Regions from separate parts of the Bradyrhizobium sp. 157 genome, predicted to be linked through region 1. Evidence: predicted binding sites of a transcription regulator. Region 1 holds the regulator's gene; each other region holds the start of a gene.
The links. Region 1 encodes PhoB, which activates phosphate uptake and scavenging genes when phosphate is short. Its sites were predicted from a motif close to TGTCATNNANCTGTCAT; they were not measured.
Positions count from the first base shown of each region.

Region 1 (3,277 bases):
ACTCGCCTGGGCCGGTGCCCTGTTGATCACGCTCACCGTATTGGCCCTAAACATTGGCGCGCGCATTCTTGGCGCCGAGAGGATATCCAAATGACCGAACTCTCCGTATCCGTGAGTAACGCGAGCGGCCCAGTTCCGCAGGTGGCGCTGCCGGAGGCCGCACCCAAGGTGACCGCCCGCGGCCTGAACTTCTACTATGGCGAGCACCACGCGCTGAAGGACATCAATCTCACGCTCGGCACCCATCGCGTCACCGCCTTCATCGGCCCGTCCGGCTGCGGCAAATCCACGTTGCTGCGGATATTCAACCGGATGTATGATCTCTATCCGGGTCAGCGCGCCACCGGTCAGCTCTTGCTCGACCAGACCAACGTCCTCGACCCGAAGCTCGACCTCAATCTGCTGCGGGCCCGCGTCGGCATGGTGTTCCAAAAGCCGACGCCGTTCCCGATGACGATCTACGAGAATATCGCCTTCGGCATCCGTCTCTATGAGAAGATCTCGAAGTCCGAGATGGACGGCCGGGTCGAGAAGGCGCTGCGCGGCGGCGCGCTATGGAACGAGGTCAAGGACAAGTTGAACGCCAGTGGCCTCTCGCTGTCCGGCGGTCAGCAGCAGCGGCTATGCATCGCGCGCACCGTTGCGGTCAGGCCCGAGGTGATCCTGTTTGACGAGCCCTGCTCGGCGCTCGATCCGATCTCGACCGCCAAGATCGAGGAACTGATTCAGGAACTGGCGGAGGACTACACCATCGCCATCGTCACCCATAATATGCAGCAGGCGGCGCGCGTCTCGGACAAGACCGCCTTCATGTATCTCGGCGAGCTGATCGAATTCGACGATACCAACAAGATTTTCACCTCGCCGCGCGATCGACGTACCCAGGACTACATCACGGGGCGGTTTGGTTAAGGAGATAACAGATGGCTTCTGAGCACACCGCCAAGGCATTCGACAGCGACCTTCAGGAATTGACGCGCCTTGTTGCCGAGATGGGCGGCCTGGCTGAGCGCATGATCACCGAATCCGTCGACGCGCTGGTCCGCCGCGACGTCGCGCTCGGCAAGCACGTCGTCGCCACCGACGTCGAGATCGACCGCCTGCAGCATCTGATCGAGGAGCGCGCGGTGCTGACCATCGCCCGCCGTCAGCCGATGGCGATCGATTTGCGCGAAATCGTCGGCTCGATGCGGGTTGCCACCGATCTGGAACGGATCGGCGACCTCGCCAAGAACATGGGCAAGCGTGTCGCGGCGCTGGAGAACGATTTCCAGCCGCTGAAGCTGATGCGCGGCCTCGAACACATGACCGACCTGGTACAATCGCAGGTCAAGTCGGTGCTGGACGCCTATGCCGCGCACGATCTGCCGGCGGCGATGGCGGTGTGGAAGGGCGACGAGGAAGTCGACGCCATCTGCACCTCGCTGTTCCGCGAACTCCTGACCTATATGATGGAAGATCCGCGCAACATCTCGTTCTGCATCCATCTGATGTTCTGCGCCAAGAACATCGAACGGATCGGCGATCACGCCACCAACATCGCCGAAACCGTGTTCTACATGATCGAGGGTCAGCAGATGCTCGACAAGCGCCCGAAGGGCGACATGACGACCTTTGCCACCGCGGTTCCGAATAGCTGAGGGATACGAGATGAGCGCGCGCATTATGGTGGTCGAGGATGAGGAAGCGCTGACCACGCTGTTGCGCTACAACCTCGACGCTGAAGGCTATGAGGTCGAAACCGTCGGACGCGGCGACGATGCGGATACGCGGCTGAAAGAGCGCGTGCCCGATCTCGTCGTGCTTGACTGGATGCTGCCGGGGCTCTCCGGCATCGAGCTGTGCCGCCGCCTGCGCGCCCGGCCGGAAACCAAGCAATTGCCGATCATCATGCTGACGGCGCGCGGCGAGGAGAGCGAGCGCGTGCGCGGGCTTGCGACCGGCGCCGACGACTACATCGTCAAGCCGTTCTCGGTTCCGGAACTGCTGGCGCGGGTGAAGGGCCTGTTGCGGCGGGCAAGCCCCGAGCGGCTCGCCACTGTGCTGACCTATGGCGACATCGAACTCGATCGCGAAAAACGCCGCGTCGCGCGCTCGGGCCGTCAGATCGATCTCGGTCCGACCGAGTATCGCCTGCTGGAATTTTTCCTGGAGCATCCCGGCCGCGTCTTCAGCCGCGAGCAGTTGCTCGACAGCGTCTGGGGCCGCGACATCTACATCGACGAGCGCACCGTCGACGTCCACATCGGCCGCTTGCGCAAGCTGCTCAACCCCGGCCGCGAGCAGGACCCGATCCGCACCGTCCGCGGCGCCGGTTACGCGCTGGATGACCGATTTGCGAAGGTGGAGCCGTAAGGCTCCATCGTTGTCCGCGCGAAAGCGGGGACTCTCTCATCGTCATTGCGAGCGAAGCGAAGCAATCCATCGTGCGGCAAAGCAAGTATGGATTGCTTCGCTACGCTCGCAATGACAGTGGAACGCGTAGCCCGGATTTCGCTTCGCTCCATCCGGGCTACGACGAACCGCGACTTACCTTGTCTGCTTCGGCTGCTGACGGCGGCGGTCGGCGGCGGGCTGGTAGGCGATGCGCGAGTGGTGGGCGCAATAAGGCAGGCCAGTGAGCGCTTTGCCGCCGCAGAAGAAGAATTCCGGGCTTGAGGGATCGCCGACCGGCCAGTGGCAGGTCGCCTCGTTCAGTTCGAGCAGCGACAGCCGCTGGCTCATCGGCACGACATTGTCGAAGGCGATCGGATCCGGCTCCATCTCGACTTCGAAGGCGTGCGCGAGCGCGGTATTGCCGCGCGAGACCGGGCGCGACACGCGCATCATCGGCTGGGCGGGACGTGCCTTGCGCTGCCGCGGGGCGGCCGAGGAGGGGCTCTTGGCACGGCCGGAGAGACCCAGCCGGTGCACTTTGCCGATTACGGCGTTTCGTGTCACATTTCCGAGTTCCGCGGCGATCTGGCTTGCCGACAATCCGGCTTCCCAGAGCTTCTTAAGCTGCTCGACGCGATCGTCGGACCAGGTCAAAACCGTCATCGTAATCTTCCCTTCGCATCGCGCCGGCCAATCGGGGCGGCGCTGGCGATGTCATCGTCTCAAAAATCCCTGCGGTCAGAATCCCTTAGCCCTCGCCGGGCGCGCTAACCGCGCCCGAACGTTTACGCCTGCACAAAAGGACTCCAGGGATCAGAACTGCCGCACGAGATGTCGTATCCGACAGCCCAAACGCTACAATATGGCGTGACTCCGGCGCAAGAGTCCGGGCCCGAGCGTC
Region 1 is NZ_JADPKF010000077.1:134,055-137,331, reverse strand. Features, by position in the region: gene pstA (phosphate ABC transporter permease PstA) at 1-94, shown strand, start outside; gene pstB (phosphate ABC transporter ATP-binding protein PstB) at 91-912, shown strand; gene phoU (phosphate signaling complex protein PhoU) at 924-1,640, shown strand; gene phoB (phosphate regulon transcriptional regulator PhoB) at 1,651-2,355, shown strand; gene IVA95_RS20155 (GcrA family cell cycle regulator) at 2,530-3,039, opposite strand.

Region 2 (3,277 bases), on a different contig from region 1:
TGTGGTCGATCCGTATTCCACGGATCGGCGCGGCAGCAATGATTGGCGCGCTGCTAGCGGCATCGGGAGCCATCATGCAGGGGCTGTTTCGCAACCCCCTCGCCGACCCCGCGCTGGTCGGCGTTTCCTCCGGCGGTGCGCTGGCGGCCGCGGCTGCGATCGTCTTCACCGACAGCCAGATCGGCCAGAACTTCCGCTTCATGCAGCATCAGTTGCTACCGATCGCGGCCTTCGCCGGGTCGCTCGCGACCACCGTCATCCTTTATTCGATCGCGAGCCGCTCGGGGCGGACGTCGATCGCGATTTTCCTGCTGGCCGGCATTGCCATCGCCGCCATCGCCAATGCCGGCATCGGGCTCCTCGTATTCATCGCCGACGATCGCCAGTTGCGCGACATCACGTTCTGGCTATTGGGCTCGCTGAGCGGCGCGACCTGGCCCAAGCTCGCCACGCTGGCGCCGGTGCTGGGGTGTGCCGCGATCGCCTGCCTCTCCATCTCGCGCGGACTCGACGTGCTGGTGCTCGGCGAAGCCGAGGCGTTCCATAGCGGCGTCGACGTCGAGCGGCTGAAGCGGATTTCGATTGTGCTGGTGTCGGCAATGACGGGCGTGGCGGTTTCGGTCTGCGGCGTCGTCGGCTTTATCGGCATCGTGGTGCCGCATCTGTTGCGGCTGGTGATCGGGCCGGCGCACCGCTTGTTGTTGCCCGCTTCCATGCTGCTCGGCGCGGTGCTGCTGGTGGGCGCCGATACGCTGGCCCGCACCATCGTCGCGCCCGCGGAAATGCCGATCGGCATCCTGACGGCCGCAATCGGCGCGCCATTCTTTCTGGCCATGCTGCTCCGCCAGCGCGGGCTGGTTTCGCTATGACCGCCATTCTCGAAGCGAAATCGGTTTCGATGGTCGTTGGCGGCGCCACGCTGGTCGATGGCATTGATCTTTGCGTCGCTCCCGGCGAGATGGTTGCGATCGTCGGCCCGAACGGTGCCGGCAAATCGACGCTGCTGCGGATGCTGTCCGGCGATCTCCGCCCGACGCGCGGCCAGATCAGGCTGAAGCAGCGCGACATCCACCTCTATGCGCCGCGTCAGCTCGCTTATCACCGCGCGATGCTGTCGCAGCATGTCAACGTCACCTTCCCGTTCACGGTCGAGGAGATCGTCCATATGGGCGCGGGTGATGCCGGCCGCGCCGCCGCGCAGCGGCTGGTCGATGCGGCGCTCGGTGAGGTCGATCTGGCGCATTTCAGCCAGCGGCAATTACCGACGCTCTCCGGCGGCGAACAGCAGCGCGCGCATTTCGCCCGCGTGCTGGTGCAGCTCGCCTGCGGCGAGGCGCAGCATGGGCCGGGCCTCCTGCTGCTGGACGAGCCGACCTCTAGCCTCGACATGCGCCATCAGATCGACCTTGTAGAAACCGCAAAGCGGCGCGCGCAGAACGGCACGGCCGTTATCGCCGTGCTGCACGACCTCAATCTCGCCATGCGCTTCGCCGACCGGATCGTGCTCTTGCATCGCGGCCGGCTCGCCGTCGACGGTGGTCGAGCTGACGCGATCACGGCCGAGACCATCCGCCGGATTTTTGAGGTGGATGTGAAGATCGACTATACCGATCAGGGCGTGCCGTTCCTGCTGCCGCAGACCATGCGGCCGGCTGCAACGCAGTAACACCTAAACCGCAGCCTTATCCAACGCCGTTACGCGGCTTTCACAAAACTGTCAGCCGGCTGTAACAGCCGCTGCGCAAGACACTCCGCATCGCCATTCTACAGGAGATCCGCCATGCGCGTGTCATTGCTCTGCTCCGTCGCGTCCATGTTTCTGGCCGGCGCTGCCTTCGCCCAAGGTGAAGGCGAATTTCCCGCCACGCTGAAGGGCCACGCCGTGCTGCCGGCGCAGAGCTTTATCGAGGCGCCCGCTGATGCGCCTGACGATCTCAAGACATCCGGCAAATACACCACCGGCCGCCGCGTCGACGCTGTGGGCACTGTGATGGGCAAATCCTACGAACGCCCGACCGGCGTATCGCTGCCGTTCAAGGGACAGCCGCTGCAGGGCCATTCCGGCATCAAGGTGATGGCTGATGGTTCGTTCTGGGTGCTTACCGACAACGGCATGGGCTCGCGCTACAACTCGGCCGACTCGATGCTCTATCTCAACCGGCACAAGATCGACTGGGCGAGCGGCAAGATCGAGCGGCAGGAAACCGTCTTCCTGCACGATCCCGACAAGAAGGTGCCATTCCGCATTCTCCATGAAGACACTGCCAAGCGCTATCTCACCGGCGCGGATTACGATACCGAAGGCTTTCAGATTATCGGCGACACCTTCTGGATCGGCGACGAGTTCGGACCCCATGTGCTGAAGGTCGACAAGACCGGCAAGGTCCTGGCGGTGTTCGAAACCAGCGCCGACGGCAAACCGGTGCGCTCGCCCGATCACTGGTCGGTGCAGTCGCCGGCAGCTCCAGGCGCAAGCTACACCACGGTCAATTTGCGCCGCTCCAAAGGCTATGAAGGCTTTGCCGCTTCGAAGGACGGCAAGTTCCTCTACGGGCTGCTGGAAGGCCCGCTGTGGGATGCCGAGAAGAAGGACGTTGAAAAGGTCGACGGCAAGGAAGCCGCGCGGATCCTCGAATTCGACGTCGCGGCCGAAAAATTTACCGGCCGCTACTGGCACTACGTATTCGAGCAGAACGGCCACGCCATCGGCGACTTCAACATGATCGACGCTTCAAACGGCCTGATCATCGAGCGCGACAATGGCGAGGGCACCGCAGACAAAGCCTGCCCGGCCGGCCAGCGCGGCGAGAACTGCTTCGCCGACCTCGCAAAGTTCAAGCGCGTCTACAAGGTCGAACTCTCCGACGCCAATGTCGGCAAGCCGGTGCGCAAGATCGCCTATATCGACCTGATGAAGATCCGTGATCCCGACAAGAAGGCGCGCAAGCCGCTCAATGACGGCGTGCTGACCTTTCCGTTCTTCACCATCGAGAACGTCGATCGCGTCGACGAGGCGCATATCATCGTCGGCAACGACAACAATTTGCCGTTCTCGTCGAGCCGCGATCCCAACAAGGCTGACGATAACGAGTTCGTGCTGCTGGAGGTGGGGGAGTTCTTGAAGGCGAAGTAGGCCGTGGCGTCCAAGCCAATCCCATCTTGAGGAGCGCGAAGCGGGTCTCGAAGGATGAACGGCCCCCCGGTAGCCATCGCCCTTCGAGACGGCCGCAACGCGGCCTCCTCAGGGTAACGGAAAAGCTATAGTGTGCCGGCGCAG
Region 2 is NZ_JADPKF010000033.1:39,516-42,792, forward strand. Features, by position in the region: gene IVA95_RS07380 (iron ABC transporter permease) at 1-869, shown strand, start outside; gene IVA95_RS07385 (heme ABC transporter ATP-binding protein) at 866-1,666, shown strand; gene IVA95_RS07390 (esterase-like activity of phytase family protein) at 1,781-3,133, shown strand.
Region 2: the regulator PhoB is predicted to act here: its motif matches at 1,716-1,732, upstream of IVA95_RS07390 (esterase-like activity of phytase family protein).

Region 3 (3,277 bases), on a different contig from region 1:
CGACCCCCGAATCCGCGTAGGTCAGCCCGTTTTTGCGGTCGTTCATGCCCAAATTCCAGTATGATGACGGCTGGTTACGAGGAATTCCACGATCCTGCAATGGCTCGCAAGCGCTCGGCGCATATACTATGTAGATAACAGCCGGCTAAACCCGCCAGGGGCCGGATCTAGGCCGGGAGCCGGGAAGCGACCGAGTTGAGCATTCCAAATATCATTACGCTGGGGCGCATCATCCTGGTGCCAGTCATCGTCTGGGCGATCGTTTCCAGCCAGATGGAAATCGCCTTCGCGATTTTCGTCATTGCAGGGGTCAGCGACGCCGTCGATGGCTTTCTCGCCAAGCGCTTCAACATGTCGAGTGAACTGGGCGCCCTGCTCGACCCGCTTGCCGACAAGGCGCTTTTGGTTTCGATCTTCGTGGCGCTCGGCATCTGGGGTGCGGTGCCGCGCTGGCTCGTCATCCTCGTGGTGTCGCGCGACATCATGATCGTCACGGCCGTGATCGTGTCATGGCTGTTCGACAAGCCGATCCCGATGAAGCCGCTGATGGTGTCGAAGCTCAACACAGTGGCGCAGGTGGCGTTCGCGGCGCTGGTGCTGGCGTCGCTCGGTTTCAACTTCAAGCCGGCGCCCTATGACGTGATCCTGATGGGTTTTGTTACGGTCTTTACTTTGGTTTCCGTCTCGCTCTATCTCGTCGAGTGGGTGCGGCACATGAGCACGATCGAAGCGCGCTAAGTTTTTCGTTCATTTGACGCGTTGCTTCGCGAATCGGTGCCGATTTCGCTCGAAAAGCTATGATGGCCTGAAGATCCCGGCCTGGAGATTTGCGTGGCAGTTCGCGTTCAACCTCGTCAGCTTGCCTTTGCGCTGCCGCATGCGGAGAGCTTGACGCGCGACAATTTCCTCGAGGGTCCGGCCAATGAAGCCGCACTCTCGCTGATCGAAAGCTGGCCCGACTGGCCGAACCGCATCATGCTGCTGGCGGGGCCGGAGGGCTCCGGCAAGAGCCATCTCGCCGCCATCTGGGCCGAACAGGCGGGCGCGCGCTCGATCTCGGCGCACGCGCTTAACGCTGCGGCCGTCCCCGGCGCACTCGCCACCGGGGCGCTGGTGGTCGAGGATCTGAGGCTGGCGGACTTCGACGAACGCGCCTTGTTTCACCTCCTGAACCTGGCGCGCGAGGACGGGGCCTTCGTCCTGATCACCGGACGCGTTCCACCGGCGGCGTTCGAGATCGAACTGCGTGATCTCCGGTCGCGGCTGCGCGCCGCACCCGTCGTCTCGCTATTGCCGCCGGATGATCTCTTGTTTCGTGGCCTGATCGTCAAATTCTGCGCGGACCGCCAATTGAGCATCGACGAGACGGTCGTGAGCTACCTCGCCACCCGGATCGAGCGCTCCTATGCCGCTGCTCGCCAGGCGGTTGACCTCCTCGATACCGAGGCGCTGCGGCTCGGCCGGCCGGTCACCCGGGCGCTGGCCGCGGAACTCTTGCGCAACGCCTGATCGGGGCAGCTCCTGCTGCGTCCTGCCGCCTTGACGCCGGCTCTGCACGGAACATCAATGTCATTGAAACGTCATCGGCGTATCACATGCTGGGGGCCGCATTCCCTTAAAGTCGGCCCTGCCTCGTTCGCGATGGATCAAAGCCTTATGGAATTGGTACAAGCTGTTGAACAAAAAGAAAAAGAACCGATTGCCGAGGCTCCGCCCACGATCGCCGCGAGCCCGGAGCGATTCATCAACCGGGAACTATCCTGGCTGCATTTCAACCGCCGGGTGCTCGAGGAATCGGTGAATCTGGGCCATCCGTTGCTGGAACGGGTGCGATTCCTGTCGATTTCAGCCAATAACCTTGATGAGTTCTTCATGGTTCGCGTCGCCGGCATCAAGGCGCAGGTCCGTGAAGGCATCGCCGAACGCAGCCCCGATGGCCTGACGCCGTCCGAGCAGCTCACTCTCATCAACAGGACGGTTTCGGAACTCGCTTCCGACCAGCAGGCGATCTGGCGCGATCTGCGCATCACCCTGTCGGATGCCGGCATCAGGCTCGTCGATGGTCACGACTTCACCAAGGCGGAGCGCGGCTGGCTCGAGGATCACTTTCTCCGCAACATTTTCCCGCTGCTGACGCCGCTGGCGATCGATCCCGCGCACCCGTTCCCGTTCATCCCGAGCCTAGGCTTCACCATCGCGCTGCAATTGCTGCGAACTTCCGACGGCAAGGCGATGAACGCGCTGATCCGCATGCCCGGCAAGATCGACCGCTTCATCCGGATGCCGGCGACCAAGGACGGCACGGTGCACCTGATCCCGCTGGAGCAAGCCACCGGGATGTTCATCGGCCGGCTGTTCCCCGGCTACACCGTCAAGGGCCAGGGCGCCTTCCGCATTATCAGGGACTCCGAACTCGAAATCGAGGAAGAGGCCGAAGATCTGGTTCGCCTGTTCGAGACCGCGCTGAAGCGGCGGCGGCGGGGTTCGGTGATCCGCCTCGAGATGGAAGCCAAGATGCCGGAAGCGCTGTGCGGCTTCGTGCGCCAGGCGCTTTCGGCGGCCGACGACGAAGTATTTCTGGTCGACGGCGTGCTGGCCATGAACGAGCTCTCGCAGCTCACTCGGCTCGACCGGCCCGACCTCGAATTCACGCCCTATGTGCCGCGCCATCCCGAGCGGGTGCGCGACCATGGCGGCGACATCTTCGCCGCGATCCGGCAGAAGGACCTGATCGTCCACCATCCTTACGAATCCTTCGACGTCGTCGTGCAATTCCTGCAGCAAGCCCTCCGCGACCCCGACGTCGTCGCCATCAAGCAGACGCTCTACCGCACCTCGAGCAATTCGCCGATCGTGCGTGCGCTCGCCGAGGCTGCGGAAGCCGGCAAATCGGTGACCGCGCTGATCGAGCTGAAGGCGCGGTTCGACGAGGAAGCCAACATCCGCTGGGCGCGCGATCTCGAACGTGCCGGCGTGCAGGTGGTGTACGGCTTTCTCGAACTGAAGACACATGCCAAGCTGTCGATGGTGGTGCGGCGCGAGGGCGGTAGCCTGACGACCTACGTCCATACCGGCACCGGCAATTATCATCCGGTCACCGCGCGCATCTATACCGACCTTTCCTACTTCACCTCGGATCCGATCATCGGCCGCGATGCGGCGCGGGTGTTCAACTACATCACCGGCTATGCCGAGCCGAGCGACATCGAGCGGATGGCGGTGTCGCCGTTGACGCTACGCAAGCGCATTATCGAACACATCAAGGGCGAGACCAATC
Region 3 is NZ_JADPKF010000073.1:242,842-246,118, forward strand. Features, by position in the region: gene purM (phosphoribosylformylglycinamidine cyclo-ligase) at 1-46, opposite strand, end outside; gene IVA95_RS17020 (CDP-alcohol phosphatidyltransferase family protein) at 196-738, shown strand; gene IVA95_RS17025 (DnaA/Hda family protein) at 832-1,509, shown strand; gene IVA95_RS17030 (RNA degradosome polyphosphate kinase) at 1,657-3,277, shown strand, end outside.
Region 3: the regulator PhoB is predicted to act here: its motif matches at 1,568-1,584, upstream of IVA95_RS17030 (RNA degradosome polyphosphate kinase).